4 regions of the Trichococcus sp. genome follow, and region 4 is predicted to be linked to each of the others. Evidence: predicted binding sites of a transcription regulator. Region 4 holds the regulator's gene; each other region holds the start of a gene.
What was found. Region 4 encodes NrdR, which represses ribonucleotide reductase genes. Its sites were predicted from a motif close to ACACNATATATNGTGT; they were not measured.
Positions count from the first base shown of each region.

Region 1: nrdD (anaerobic ribonucleoside-triphosphate reductase) is a predicted target of NrdR. The motif match lies at 1,574-1,589, and genes of this name have one in related genera.
Region 2: ACTCCX_RS01725 (deoxynucleoside kinase) is a predicted target of NrdR. The motif match lies at 2,009-2,024, and genes of this name have one in related genera.
Region 3: ACTCCX_RS08205 (vitamin B12-dependent ribonucleotide reductase) is a predicted target of NrdR. The motif match lies at 1,773-1,788, and genes of this name have one in related genera.

Region 1 is NZ_JBSQPW010000019.1:14,787-18,065, forward strand. Features, by position in the region: gene ACTCCX_RS06835 (ammonium transporter) at 1-449, opposite strand, end outside; gene ACTCCX_RS06840 (hypothetical protein) at 842-1,201, opposite strand; gene nrdD (anaerobic ribonucleoside-triphosphate reductase) at 1,777-3,279, shown strand, end outside.
Region 2 is NZ_JBSQPW010000004.1:15,684-18,962, forward strand. Features, by position in the region: gene ACTCCX_RS01715 (5-methyltetrahydropteroyltriglutamate--homocysteine S-methyltransferase) at 1-511, opposite strand, end outside; gene ACTCCX_RS01720 (aromatic acid exporter family protein) at 923-1,894, opposite strand; gene ACTCCX_RS01725 (deoxynucleoside kinase) at 2,133-2,807, shown strand; gene ACTCCX_RS01730 (Ada metal-binding domain-containing protein) at 2,978-3,279, shown strand, end outside.
Region 3 is NZ_JBSQPW010000025.1:1,302-4,580, reverse strand. Features, by position in the region: gene ACTCCX_RS08220 (hypothetical protein) at 57-449, opposite strand; gene ACTCCX_RS08215 (Panacea domain-containing protein) at 446-961, opposite strand; gene ACTCCX_RS08210 (Sir2 family NAD-dependent protein deacetylase) at 1,011-1,331, opposite strand; gene ACTCCX_RS08205 (vitamin B12-dependent ribonucleotide reductase) at 1,814-3,279, shown strand, end outside.
Region 4 is NZ_JBSQPW010000002.1:34,196-37,474, forward strand. Features, by position in the region: gene polA (DNA polymerase I) at 1-115, shown strand, start outside; gene mutM (DNA-formamidopyrimidine glycosylase) at 152-1,036, shown strand; gene coaE (dephospho-CoA kinase) at 1,043-1,642, shown strand; gene nrdR (transcriptional regulator NrdR) at 1,738-2,283, shown strand; gene ACTCCX_RS00730 (replication initiation and membrane attachment family protein) at 2,280-3,279, shown strand, end outside.

The sequences.
Region 1 (3,279 bases), on a different contig from region 4:
ATGAAGCCCATTTGAGCTAACCAACCGCCGCCCCAAATCCAGTGTCCGGAGATAGGATAGATCAGCAGGGAAATGATGAAGGAGTACACGAGATAAGAGCTGAATTTTGTCCGTTCCGCAACAGCTCCGGATACGATAGTAGCTGCAGTTGCCGCGAATACGTTTTGGAACATGAAATGCACGGTTCCGGGAATGGTGGAATCAAGTCCTTCCATAAATAAGGCAGGCGTTCCGATGATGCCGGCGATATCATCACCGAACATGATGCTGTAACCGATAAGGAAGAATCCCAATGATCCAAGCACAAAGTCCATGAGGTTTTTCATGATGATGTTCGCCGCGTTCTTGGCGCGGGTGAATCCCGTCTCGACCATCGCGAAGCCGGCTTGCATAAAGAATACCAATACCGTTCCCAGCAAGGTCCATAATGTATCTACTGATGAAAACATAAATTATTCCTCCTTTTGTTTTAGCATAGTCCTAGTGTATAGAAATAATTTTGTTGGTGCTATATCCTGCTTACGTTCTATGTTATAAAATCTAACAACTCATCTAAATCAACGTTTGCAAGCGTTTAAATGTCAAATTGGTGAGAGTTTTAATGCAAAATCTCATCAAATTGCAGGAATGTTGGATGCTTTTGTATTCTTTTGGTCAATATGATTAAAATAAATCTGACATGAGCGAGTAGCGAATAGGAGGCATGTCAGAATCGCTGACAAGAAATAGGTCACATCAGCCGGAAAGTCTCTTGTAAAATGGATATCTGCAGCAAAAAGCCGTGAGGAAAACATGCAGAACATGTTTTTCTCACGGCTCTATGTATTTTGTTGCTTAATTGCTAAAAGTTGATGATCCAGTCCATTTCTGATAATTCAATCAGCGGCAGCTCGATCGCTTCCTCTTTCAATGCCTTCTCGAACCCTTCTTTGGAAAAAGGGCCTTTTACAGATTCAATTCTTCTATCGATAATAAAATATTCGAATGCTTCATTATGTTCTTTTTCAAGAATGATAAATTCATCGGTCCAATTCAATCTTGTAATGTAGCCCTGGATGCTTCCGGTCGGGTAGCGATAAGATGAAGGCAGATGGAAAAGGTTTTGCCAAGAAGCGCACTGTCTCAAAAATAGGTCTTCTCCGACCGGTATTCTGAATTTAGCAATTCTGGATATTTCAGGCAACATTCTGTTCTTCCACACTATCATTTCACCCCTTTGTTAAGTTCTTATTCTTTTGACATCACTTCGGCATAAAGCCGGATAACAGATCTGAAAATAAAAATGAATCGCTTACATTTCTGATAAGTCATAGTATAACTGCTTTTTTTTACAAAGTACAGCAGATTCTATTGATTTTATGTACTTTATATGTTTTTTAACATTTTTTTAAGTTTAGGGGCATTGTTCGGAAATAGAAAGGGATTACGTGGTTTTTTTTCGTTATTGTTTTTGTTCTGACTGTGGATACGGAAGTCTGCTAAGGAAATAGCATGCAAACCATTTTCAGGTCATTTTCTTATTGACCAGAGGGACAAAATGTGTTTGCTTGCTCTAGGTATATTTCATTTCAAAACACTATATATTGTGGTGGAAATTTGTGTGTGGATGATATATAGTATATACAGTAAATCGAAACAAAGACTACATTAAGTGGAGGCAACCTATCTGAGAAGCGCGTCCTGCAAGGAAAGCTTGCTCATTTTGTAACGACCTCTTACTTTTTATTAGCTTTTTTTGCATGTTCGGTTAATTTTTAACTAAGGAGTGGGAAAAATATGGCTTCATTACCAACGGATTTCTTAAATGAGAGCACGAATCTTCAAGTCGATGACGCGGAAGTAAATATCCAAGTGTTGAAGGCGGATGGACGGGTTGTTCCTTTTCATGCTAAGAAAATATATAAAGCGATCAAGAAAGCGGAGCGCTTCTTGTCTGAACAGAACGAAGGGGCTGCAGATTACGATGTGGATGCTGTCGTGGCCGAGGTCGTGGACAAGCTAATCGCGTCAGAAACGGACAGTGTCTCGACCGATGACATCCATGATCAAGTGGAAGCGACGCTTGCGGAAATGGGGAATCTGCCGTTAGCGGAAGCCTACAATACCTACAAACTGACAAAGAAAGTCAAGAAATTGCAGCAGCAGGACATCGAATTGCGCATCCAAAGCCTGATGAACGCCGATCAGAGCGTCGTCAACGAGAATGCCAACAAAGACAGCCGCGTCTTCAATACGATCCGTGACTTGACGGCAGGTGTGGCTGCGAAAGCGATCGGCTTGAGAATGCTGCCGAAACACGTTTCCAATGCCCATATGAAAGGCGATATCCATTATCATGATTTGGATTACCAGCCGTATTCACCGATGACGAACTGCGTTCTGATCGATTTCCAGAATATGCTCCGTGAAGGTTTCAAAATCGGCAATGCTGAAGTGGACAGCCCGCGTTCGGTCAACACAGCGACTGCCCAAATGGCGCAAATTTTTGCGAATGTCGCTTCCAGCCAATACGGCGGCTGCAGCGCTGACCGTGTCGATGAAGTGTTGGCTCCCTATGCCCGTCTGAACTATGAGAAGCATCTGGAAACAGCCAAAAATTGGGTCGAAGGTGAAGCGAAACAGATCGCTTATGCCGAAGAAAAAACCCGCAAAGACATCTATGATGCTATGCAAAGTCTGGAATACGAAATCAATACACTCTATACATCAAATGGACAGACGCCGTTCACCACGCTCGGTTTCGGCTTGGGCACGGATTGGTTTGCGCGTGAAATCCAAAAAGCCGTCCTGCAAGTGCGCATCAAAGGCTTGGGCAAGGAAAGACGCACAGCGATCTTCCCGAAATTGATCTTCGCTTTGAAAAAAGGCACGAACCTGGAAACGCAAGATCCCAACTATGACATCAAGCAATTGGCGATCACTTGTGCCACGAAACGGATGTACCCGGATGTGCTGATGTACGATAAAATCGTCGAATTGACAGGCAGTTTCAAAACACCGATGGGCTGCCGTTCCTTCCTGCAAGGCTGGAAAGACGAAAACGGAAATGAAGTCAATTCCGGCCGGATGAACCTTGGGGTCGTAACATTGAATATCCCGAGAATCGCCTTGGAATCCGAAGGCAATCCGGAAGCATTCTGGAATATCTTCGAGGAGCGCCTGGCGATCTGTAAGGATGCGCTTGTCTACCGTGTGGAGCGTACGAAGGAAGCAACGCCTACGAACGCACCGATCCTGTACCAGCACGGAGCCTTTGGGAAACGCCTGGGTGAAACAGAT
Region 2 (3,279 bases), on a different contig from region 4:
GTACATCAGCTTGGTAAGCTTCCACCGAAGGATAAATCTCTTCGTTGCGGTAGCCTGGATAGAAAACTTCATTCGGACTAGGGATCGTGAACTTCGCCACGCCTTGGTCACCGACGATTTCGTTCAATGATTTGAAAGCAGCCAGGAAAGGGTGGTTCGGGTTGAAGGAGATTTTGCCGACGTTGCGGAAAGCGTACTTGCGGACTTCAACATCCCCGAAATCGTAGCCATGTTCCGGCACATAGCCTTCAAATCCGTTCAGATTTTCGATGAAATCGATATGCCACCATGAACGACGGAATTCGCCATCAGTAAAACCTTTCAAACCATTTTCCTTTTGATCTTTGACAAGTTTCGTGATTTCTTCCGTTTCCACTTGGTCCAAAGCGGCTGCATCGATTTCTCCGGCTGCAAATTTCAGGCGTGCTTCCTTCAAAGGTTCTGTACGCAAAAAGCTCCCTACGTGGTCGGCTCTGAATGGTAAAGTTGTTGTTTTTTGTGCTGTTGTCATGTTGTTTTCCTTCTTTCCATTTTTATTTTTTGCCAAACAAGATAATACGGTAAAAAAAAATACGCCCCTGCACATTGCTGTGCAAGGACGTATGATTGCTCATCGTGATACCACCTTGGTTCAGGGTATGCTCACGCATGCCCCCTCAGTCAGTACGCAAGACAATCGTTCGGTCTTGTTATACTGCGGCATTGTAACGTATGCTTACGTGGCTTGCTGAGGCCGTATGGCGTTCGCAAACCAATCACTCTAAGACCATTTTCTGGATGACTTTCCTGTCCTCTTTTCAGCTACCGAGGTTCTCTGTGCATTTCCGTTATCCGTACTCTTCTTTTCACCGTGAGGTTGTTTGAAATTAAATACATAATAACAGGACGATTAGTAAGTGTCAAATGATTTCTCACGATAAATTCATTTTTTTGTTTGTATTTCGGTTGCATACTCTTCGTAGAAGTCTTTTTTTGTCTGGATGAAACGTCTGAAGTCATTCAACAACTGGAACAGGATAGCGCGGTTTTCGAACTCCGCTCGAGTGGCCGGCAACTCGCTTTCGCGGAACGTTTGCAATAAAGAATCGATATCATCCATCAGATAGATACCGGTGTTCTGCTCATGCAACTGAGCTGCAGTCAGGAAGAAAAGGCCAGCCAAAATCTTATTTTCTCTTGTCGGCAGGGTGCATAATCTTAGGTTTGCAGCCATATATTTCAGGATGGTGACTTGCTCGCTGCGCATGTCGAAATAGCGGATATTATAGGTTGATTGGTCCAGCAACTGATTGTCGAACTCAGCGTAGACGACTTTTCTGTATTTTTCCAATAAATGATCGAGATCGCCGAGCAGGCTGATTTGATTCTGATCCTCACCTTCCTGGAGGATCTCGCTGAAACTTTGGAGCACGTCTTTCATTTTTGCTTCAACTTGTTCACGCAGAGAGATGATTTGGCTGGCTTTCGAAGGCATATAAAGATTAAACAGAATTGCTACACCGGCTCCGATCATCATCAAGGCGAGCTCGTTCAGAAGCCACGAGAAACTCGTTTGCTTTTCAAGCAACAGATGCGTCACCAGCACTGAGCAAGGTGCGATGCCGGACTGAAGGGTAAAGCGGTAGGCCAACGGTACGTAGAACAGTAGATAAATACCGAACACGATGATATGGAATCCGAAAAGACGGAACAGGATCGTCGCGATTGTCAGTGCCAGCACAGTGGAAGCAATCCGCTGCAGGGCTGTAAGAACGGAGGATTTTTTTGTGTCCAGCACACTCAGGATCGCGATGATCCCGGCTGAAACGGAATAATCCAACTGGAAAAATTGCGCGATCAGAATCGCGATAACGGTCGCGAATGCGATTTTGATGGTGCGGTGGCTCAATGTCAAGGGCTTCCCTCCTTTATTTCTAGCATAGTGCATTTGAGGGGTTTTGACTAGTGTTTTTGGGAGCAGAAACCAGTGATCGGTTTTGCGCTGATAATGGATTTTCTAATCAAAAAAACACTATATCTCGTTTACTCGCCGTGGTATGATACTAAATGTTGTTCCGTTAGTAAGCGGATCGGGAGTTGCATAAAAATATGGAAATAATCAGATAACACCAAAGGAAGGGATATGATTGAGCGTGCTGGTAATGGCAGGAATGATAGGTGCAGGGAAATCGACTTATACCGAAATGATTTCAAGAAGATTGGGGACGGAGGCCTTTTTCGAAAGTGTCGATTATAACCCAATCCTGGATAAGTTTTACGACAACCCGCAGAAATGGGCGTTCAGCCTTCAAATATATTTTTTGAATACGCGTTTCCGCAGCATCAAGGCTGCATTGACTGACGACAATAATGTCTTGGATCGTTCGATTTATGAAGATGCTTTATTCACGCGGGTCAACCATCTGCAAGGCAATATTTCAAAAGAAGAGATGGATATCTACAACGACCTGTTGGCCAACATGATGGAAGAACTGGAAGGCATGCCCAAAAAAGCGCCAGATTTGCTGATTTATCTGGATGGTTCTTTCGAGAAGATTTTGGAACACATCCGCAAACGCGGCCGCGAATTCGAACAGATCGAAGACGATCCGGAGCTGTTGGCGTACTATGAATTGCTTTACAATAACTATGAACAGTGGTTCCAGGAATATGACCAAAGTGCCAAAATAAAAATCGATATAGATGCGTTCGACATCGTCAATAATCTCGGGGACGAAGAGAATGTCATGGCCATCATCGAAGCAGCCCTGCTGGAAGTGCGCGGTGAAGGGGCTGGGTTGACTTGTGCCGGAAGCAGCAACGGGTAAGTGAAATAAGAGATGAGCCATCATCCAAAAGCAGCAGTGCCGGTGCAGGTGCTGCTGCTTTTTGCATACAACAGCCTGAAGTTTTTGTGGCAAGCTAAAGCAAATCCAGCTTTTCTGTACTATAATAGTAAGCGGATATAAATGACGGTTGAAGAGGATGGAACCAAACAATGGCGGCGGATAAGGCAGAACAAACGGTGAATGTGGAGCAATGGCAAGCAATAAATGAACGGGATACGTTTTTTGATGGAGAATTCTATTACGCGGACAGGAATACGCAATTGTATTGCAAGCCGTCCTGTCCTTCCAGACTGCCGAAATTTAATCAGGTCTGCATCTTTACTTCAGCCGAGGCTGCGGAGGAGTATGGCTGTAGTCCTTGCCGCAGATGCCGGCCGAACGGTAGGGAAGTTACGGATCTGGAGTGGGCCGGTCAAGCCGAGCGCTTTATCAACAGCCATTACCAAAATCC
Region 3 (3,279 bases), on a different contig from region 4:
CTATCCAAGGGTGTTTTTTGCGGTACTATCCAATCAGCGGACGCGGCTACGGCCGGTCAGAATAGCCCCGCAGAAAAATCCCGGTAAGCTGCCTTCACTTCCGCATAGAGCTCAGGGTAGGTCTCGCTCAATGATGAGAGGATCCCGATCGCAAGCTGCGAGCTGTGGATTGTCTGGATCTTATGGACCCGGATATAGGAAACATCCGCATTCAGGCTCAGTTTGGGATAGCGTTCTTTTTCGACTTTGATGTCGTGAACCGGATCGATGTTTTGGCTGGCAGACACTTTCGAAAGCGGAAAGGCCGTAAAATCGCACGGCAACTTATCGTATTCCGCACCGATGATCAGGAACGGTCGTGATTTGAAGGCGATTTTGTCCGTTTCGAGGTCATGATAGGCAAAACGGGTCTTCACGATGGTTCCGATGTATGCTTGCGTTTCGTTCATGGTTCCAGTACCTCCCCTTCGAAATCATCCAATTCATCCAGATATACATCGAACAGGGTGTCATACAGCCGCACTTTCTTCGCATCTGCGCGGATATCCGCAAGTTCCAACGGCTTGAGATCGGTCGCTTCAGCGGTCAGCATCGCCCTGCTGTTGTGCCAGGATGTTTCGCGGCGCGCCAAATCCGCCAAATACCAACCTTCATACTGTCCGTACGCAAAGACGATGCGGTCGAGGATAAACTGTTCGCGCTCCTTCAACTTTTTCATCTCCAACGGCTCGAAGGGATCGTAGCCTTCCTCGAAGAAGAAATGCAGTTCCGGCAGCACCGGTCCCTCTTCCCAGCCTTCAAACTTTTCCTCGAACAATGGCTCCCCGACTACCGCCAGACATTCCCGTTGCGCTAAATAGAGCAGCATCTGCAACTTCAATTCATTGTCGCCGAACCGGGCTTCCGTATGGTTTTCGTAGGAATAGACCAGATAGCTCGCAAGCTTTTTCAGCTTCGGCATGACGAATTCCTCCTTTCAGGAGTTTCCTTTTTGTTGCAGCGCCTTTTGTTCATTTTACATAATGTTCTTTCCGGACGTCTGCTAAAAAGGCGCCCGCATCGGTTTGGACGGCCAATTGGAAGGTAAGCGATTGCGGCACAGGCGTCCGGTTGAGCAGGACAGCGTAAGTTCCTTTGAAATAGTGGACGAAGCTCGCGGCCGGATAGACTGCCAGCGAGGTGCCGATGACGCTCAGCCTGTCGAACAATTCACCCGCCGAACGGAAATCCGGGATGCCGCTTTCCGTGCTGATGCCCGCCCCCGTGAAGGCGACGATGCGCTGCGAATGGCGGATCATGTCCGCGAAACGTTCTTTGTCGTTGTCATTCATGCTTGAGCTCCTTTCATCTGTTGTTCTTTCTGCTTTTATTATAGCTTCTTGTGAGCCTATGAGGGTACTGTTTCGCATGAAGAATTGGGGCGGATAGATTGGGGTGCGTTAGAGCAGCACGGTTCTCGACATTAGGGAACACCGTCCTGGGCTGACGCCCGACAGAAGTGCGATCCGTCAGGTTTTTTGCGGTTTCCGGTGATTGTTTTGTCGACGGATAGGCAATTTTTCGACAGTTCCGCATTACTTCTTTACGCGAAAGTCGACGACCCATCCCGGTGTGCAGCATCCTCTTCTTATTGGCCGATATATTTTTATAAACGCATCCCCATCCATCCAAACAACGTTTTCATCCGTTTGCATCCTCCAATAATCCATCTGTTCCCCTTGATTTATCCGGTGAACAGAATTAACATATATGGTATGAGAAGTAAAAGCACAGCACAACATCTAGTGTTTTCGCCATAAATAAGGGAGTGATTATTGTGGATGCAACCAAGACCACATTTAAAGCAGGATTCGAAAAATTGAACAAGGATATCGAGCGGTTCCCGCATGTATTTCCGATTACGGAAGATATGCACGTTACCTATCAGGGCGTATCCCGCCTCGTCATGCTTGACCGCTACTCCTACAAGGATGCCACCAAGGAGACCCTGTCCGAAGGGGATCTGGTGATTTTGACGGTCAAGGAGGATCCGAAATACCCGGCCCGCGGAACAGGCACCGTCCTCTCCATCAACCATAAGGACCAGACTGTCCGCATCAAGGTTTCCGAAGAATACCAGCACAACATCGACGATTTCGAAATTGAGGAAGGCGGCATCGTGACACGCCGGATCCTGACATTGGACAAACCGCTCGAGCTTTTCTACGAACAGATTGCGATGCGTAATGCCCATGGCTTGGCAGAGGTCGAAATCACGCCGGAACTGCGCCATGAAGCGTTCCTGAAATTCTACGAAGAACAAAAAGCTTTGAACTTCATCCCGGCCGGACGCGTGCTTTACGGCGCCGGATCCGGAACCGATGTCACCTATTTCAACTGTTACGTCATGCCTTTCGTGCCCGACTCGCGCGGCGGCATTTCCGATCACCGCAAGAAAGTCATGGAAATCATGAGCCGTGGCGGCGGTGTCGGTTCGAACGGATCGACGCTGCGTCCGCGCCACACAATGGTGAAAGGCGTCAACGGCCGCTCTTCCGGTTCCGTTTCCTGGATGGACGACATCGCCAAGCTGACGCATCTGGTCGAACAAGGCGGTTCCCGTCGCGGCGCGCAGATGATCATGCTGGCCGATTGGCATCCGGATATCTTCGAATTCATCATTTCGAAGATGCAGAATCCGCGCATCCTTCGTTACATCATCGAAAATTTCGAGGATGAACAGATCCGTATGCTGGCGAAAGAGAAACTGCATTTCACACCGTTCTCTTCAAAAGAAATCAACATGTACACAGGCATCGTCAATTACAAGCACATTCCTGGACATGGCGGTTTTGATGCATTGGTCATCCATGAAGCTGAGAAAAAACTGCGCGACGGCGGCACCTACACCGTCAACAACTCTGAGTTCCTGACCGGCGCCAACATTTCCGTCTGCATCACCGACGATTTCATGGACGCTGTGATGCGGGGTGAAGAATATGCGTTGCGTTTCCCGGATGTCGAGCATTACGATGCAGATGCGATGGCGCACTATGATGCCGAATGGACCAACTGCGGCGATGTCCGCGATTGGGAAGCTGCCGGCAATGCCGTCCGCACCTATCGGACCGTCAAAGCCCGTGAATTGTGGCGTCTCATCAATGTCTGCGCCACTTACGCGGCCGAACCGGGCATCTTCTTCATCGATAATGCAAATAAAATGACGAACGCGACAGCCTACGGTCAAAAAGTCGTTGCCACCAATCCTTGTGGCGAACAGCCTTTGGCAGCCTATTCCGT
Region 4 (3,279 bases):
AGAGATTCCGGTCTTGGAAAAATTGGTGCCGGAAATCATGGAGCATGCAGTCGACTTGGCTGTGCCGCTCAAAGTGGACAGCAACTCCGGAGATAGCTGGTATGATGCAAAATAAACAAGGAACAAACCGATAAATGAAAGGGGCCTGCTTATGCCGGAATTACCAGAAGTAGAAACCATCCGCAAAGGACTCATCAACCTTGTCGGAGGAGCCGTCATCATAGATGTAGCCGTCTTTTGGGATCGTATGATCACGCCGCCTTTCTCCACGGAACGTTTCAAGACGGTTCTGCGGGGGGAGCAGATCCACACCATCGAACGCCGCGGCAAGTATCTGATCTTTTTGTTGGACCACTGGGCGATGATTTCCCATCTGCGGATGGAAGGCAAATATGAGGTCAGCGAAGCCGGTGAACCGATCAAGAAGCATACGCATGTCATTTTTTATCTCGCCGATGGCCGCCAATTGCGTTACCTTGATGTGCGCAAGTTCGGTAAATTTACGTTGTTGCCGATCGAAAAGCGAGAAGAGTATGAACCTTTCAAAAAAATGGGGCCGGAACCGACCGCGGATTTCTTCAAATTGAGCAAATTCAAAAAGGATCTTTCCAAGTCGCATCGCGCAATCAAAGCGGTCATCCTGGACCAGAATATTGTGGCCGGCGTCGGGAACATTTATGCAGATGAATCACTTTTCCAAGCTAAAATCCATCCCCTGCAAGCCGCCGATACAATCGGCCCGGCTGCAGCCAAAAGGCTGCATGAAGCCGTCATGGATGTGATCAGTAGATCAGTGGAGGCCGGAGGGTCGACGATCCGGACCTACAAAAATACGTTAGGAGAGGCCGGTAAATTCCAAGTCTCTCTTGCCGTTTACGGTCAAACCGGGCAACCTTGTCCGAACTGTGGTCATCCGATCGAAAAGATAAGGGTTGCACAGCGAGGAACGCATTATTGTCCGCATTGTCAACAACTGCCGAAGACGCGTTCAAAGGCACCAGACATCACTGATATTGCCTACAAAGGGGCGAAATAAACGAACATGAGCTATATATTAGGACTTACAGGAAGCATCGCTACAGGGAAATCGACTGTAGCGAAGCTGTTTTTGTCTGCGGGCATTCCGGTTGTCGATGCAGACTTAGGAGCAAGGGCTGTCGTTCTTCCGGGTGCACCAGGGTTAGCGGACATCATCGAACATTTTGGGGAAGCCTATCTGCTGTCTGATGGTACGTTGGATCGCAAACGTTTGGGAGCGCTGATCTTTTCGGATAGGGAGAAGCGTAAAGAACTGGATGTGTTGCTGAAGGAGCGCATCAATGATTGGATACAGGCAGAAAAAGAGCGTTATATTTCGGAAGGGCACAAACTGATTGTGCTGGATATCCCATTGCTGTACGAAGGCGGGAATGAGGACAGTTGCGATGCTGTGATGGTCGTCTATGTTCCAGAAGAACTTCAAGTGCAAAGGCTGATGAGCCGCAACCATTTGGATGCGGATGAAGCTACCCGGAGGATGCAAAGTCAGCTATCGATCGAGAAGAAAAAAGAACTGGCTGACTTTGTCATCGACAATTCCGGAACAATTGAAGAAACAAAAAAACAAGTCAACGATTGGCTGCTCAAACATAGAACTGTGTAGCCTGAAAGTGCCATAAAGACCATCTTTTCAAGGTTTTTGAGCCACAAGTATGTTATAATGAAGCGATAATAAACGAAAGAAAAGGGGGAAAGCCGATGCAATGCCCAAAATGTCACTATCACGGATCGCGTGTTGTCGATAGTCGTCCGGCTGATGACGGGAAAGCCATCCGCCGCCGTCGCGAATGCGAACAATGCCATTTCCGTTTCACTACATTCGAAAGGATCGAGCAAACGCCGTTGCTTGTCATCAAAAAAAATGGCACGCGCGAAGAATTCAGCCGTGAAAAGTTGTTGCGGGGATTGATCCGCTCCTGCGAAAAACGGCCGATCGCCCTTGAACAGCTGGAGACTGTCGTCAATGAAGTGGAAGCCGAAATCCGAGCGCTCGGAGAAAACGAAGTATCCAGCATCGTCATCGGGGAATACGTCATGGACAAGTTGGCCAAAATTGATGATGTCGCCTACATCCGTTTCGCAAGTGTTTACCGCCAATTTTCGGACCGGAAAACCTTCCTTGATGAATTGAAGAATATGGAGAAGAAAAAAGCCGAACAAGCGGCTGCTGAAGCTTCAGACATCCAACCATCCGATGCTCCTCCCCACGAGGCAGCCCCCGGAAAGGAAGACAATGAACAATGAGTTATCCATGGCAAAATATAAGTCCTAAGGATGCTTTCAGAGCAAGCCAGACGAACTTAATTTCCGATGTGGACCGCAAAATCCTGACGCAATTGTATCAGCCCATCATCGGGCCGCAAGCGTTCAGCCTTTATTTGACGCTGCTTGCGGAGATTCCGCAGGAGAGCTATTGGAGCAAGGAGTTGCTTCACACCGAATTATTGGCTCTATCAAACAGCGGAATCCAAGAGTTCTATCAAGCGCGCGTGAAATTGGAAGGGATCGGTTTGCTGAAGACATTTCTGGTAAACGAGCCTGAGAAGCAATACCTTTACGAATTGCAGCAGCCGCTGTCCAGTTATGCTTTTTTCAGTGATGACCTGATGGGGTTGCTGTTGTACGAAAAAGTCGGCGAACGGAAATACCGTGAGTTGCAGCAACGGTTCAGTCGGCAAGTCCGTGACCTAAAAAATGCAGAAAATATCACCAAGTCCTTTTTGGATGTTTTTTCTTTCTCAGAAAGCGCCTTTACGGAGCAAGCGCGGATGAGGCAGAACGATAATACGTTGTTGGGTGATAATGCGGCAAGTCTGCCCGTTATCGAGAATGATGGTTTTGACTTCTCGTTTTTCCGGCAGTTGTTGAACAAACAATTTGTTAAACGCGAATCCATCACAAAGGAATTGGAGCACACAATCACTATCCTCTACACCCTGTATGGTTGCGAAGAACTTCAGATGGCCCAGTTTATTCTGGAGGCCGCCGATATCGAATCCGGCAAAGTAGACGGAGAAACGCTCAAAAAAATTGTATCCGATGCCTATGAACAGCGACACAGCAATCGTTTGGAAGTTAAGGACAAAGTCACTCAGAGCATCCAACTGGCTAAAGATACTGAAAAAGGCCGGGAACAAAAATTGATCCAGGCACGCTTTTCCAGTGAAGAGATCTCGTTCATCAAGGCGTGTGAACAATTGACGCCGCATCAATTTTTGACGAGCATCAAAAAGCAGAAAG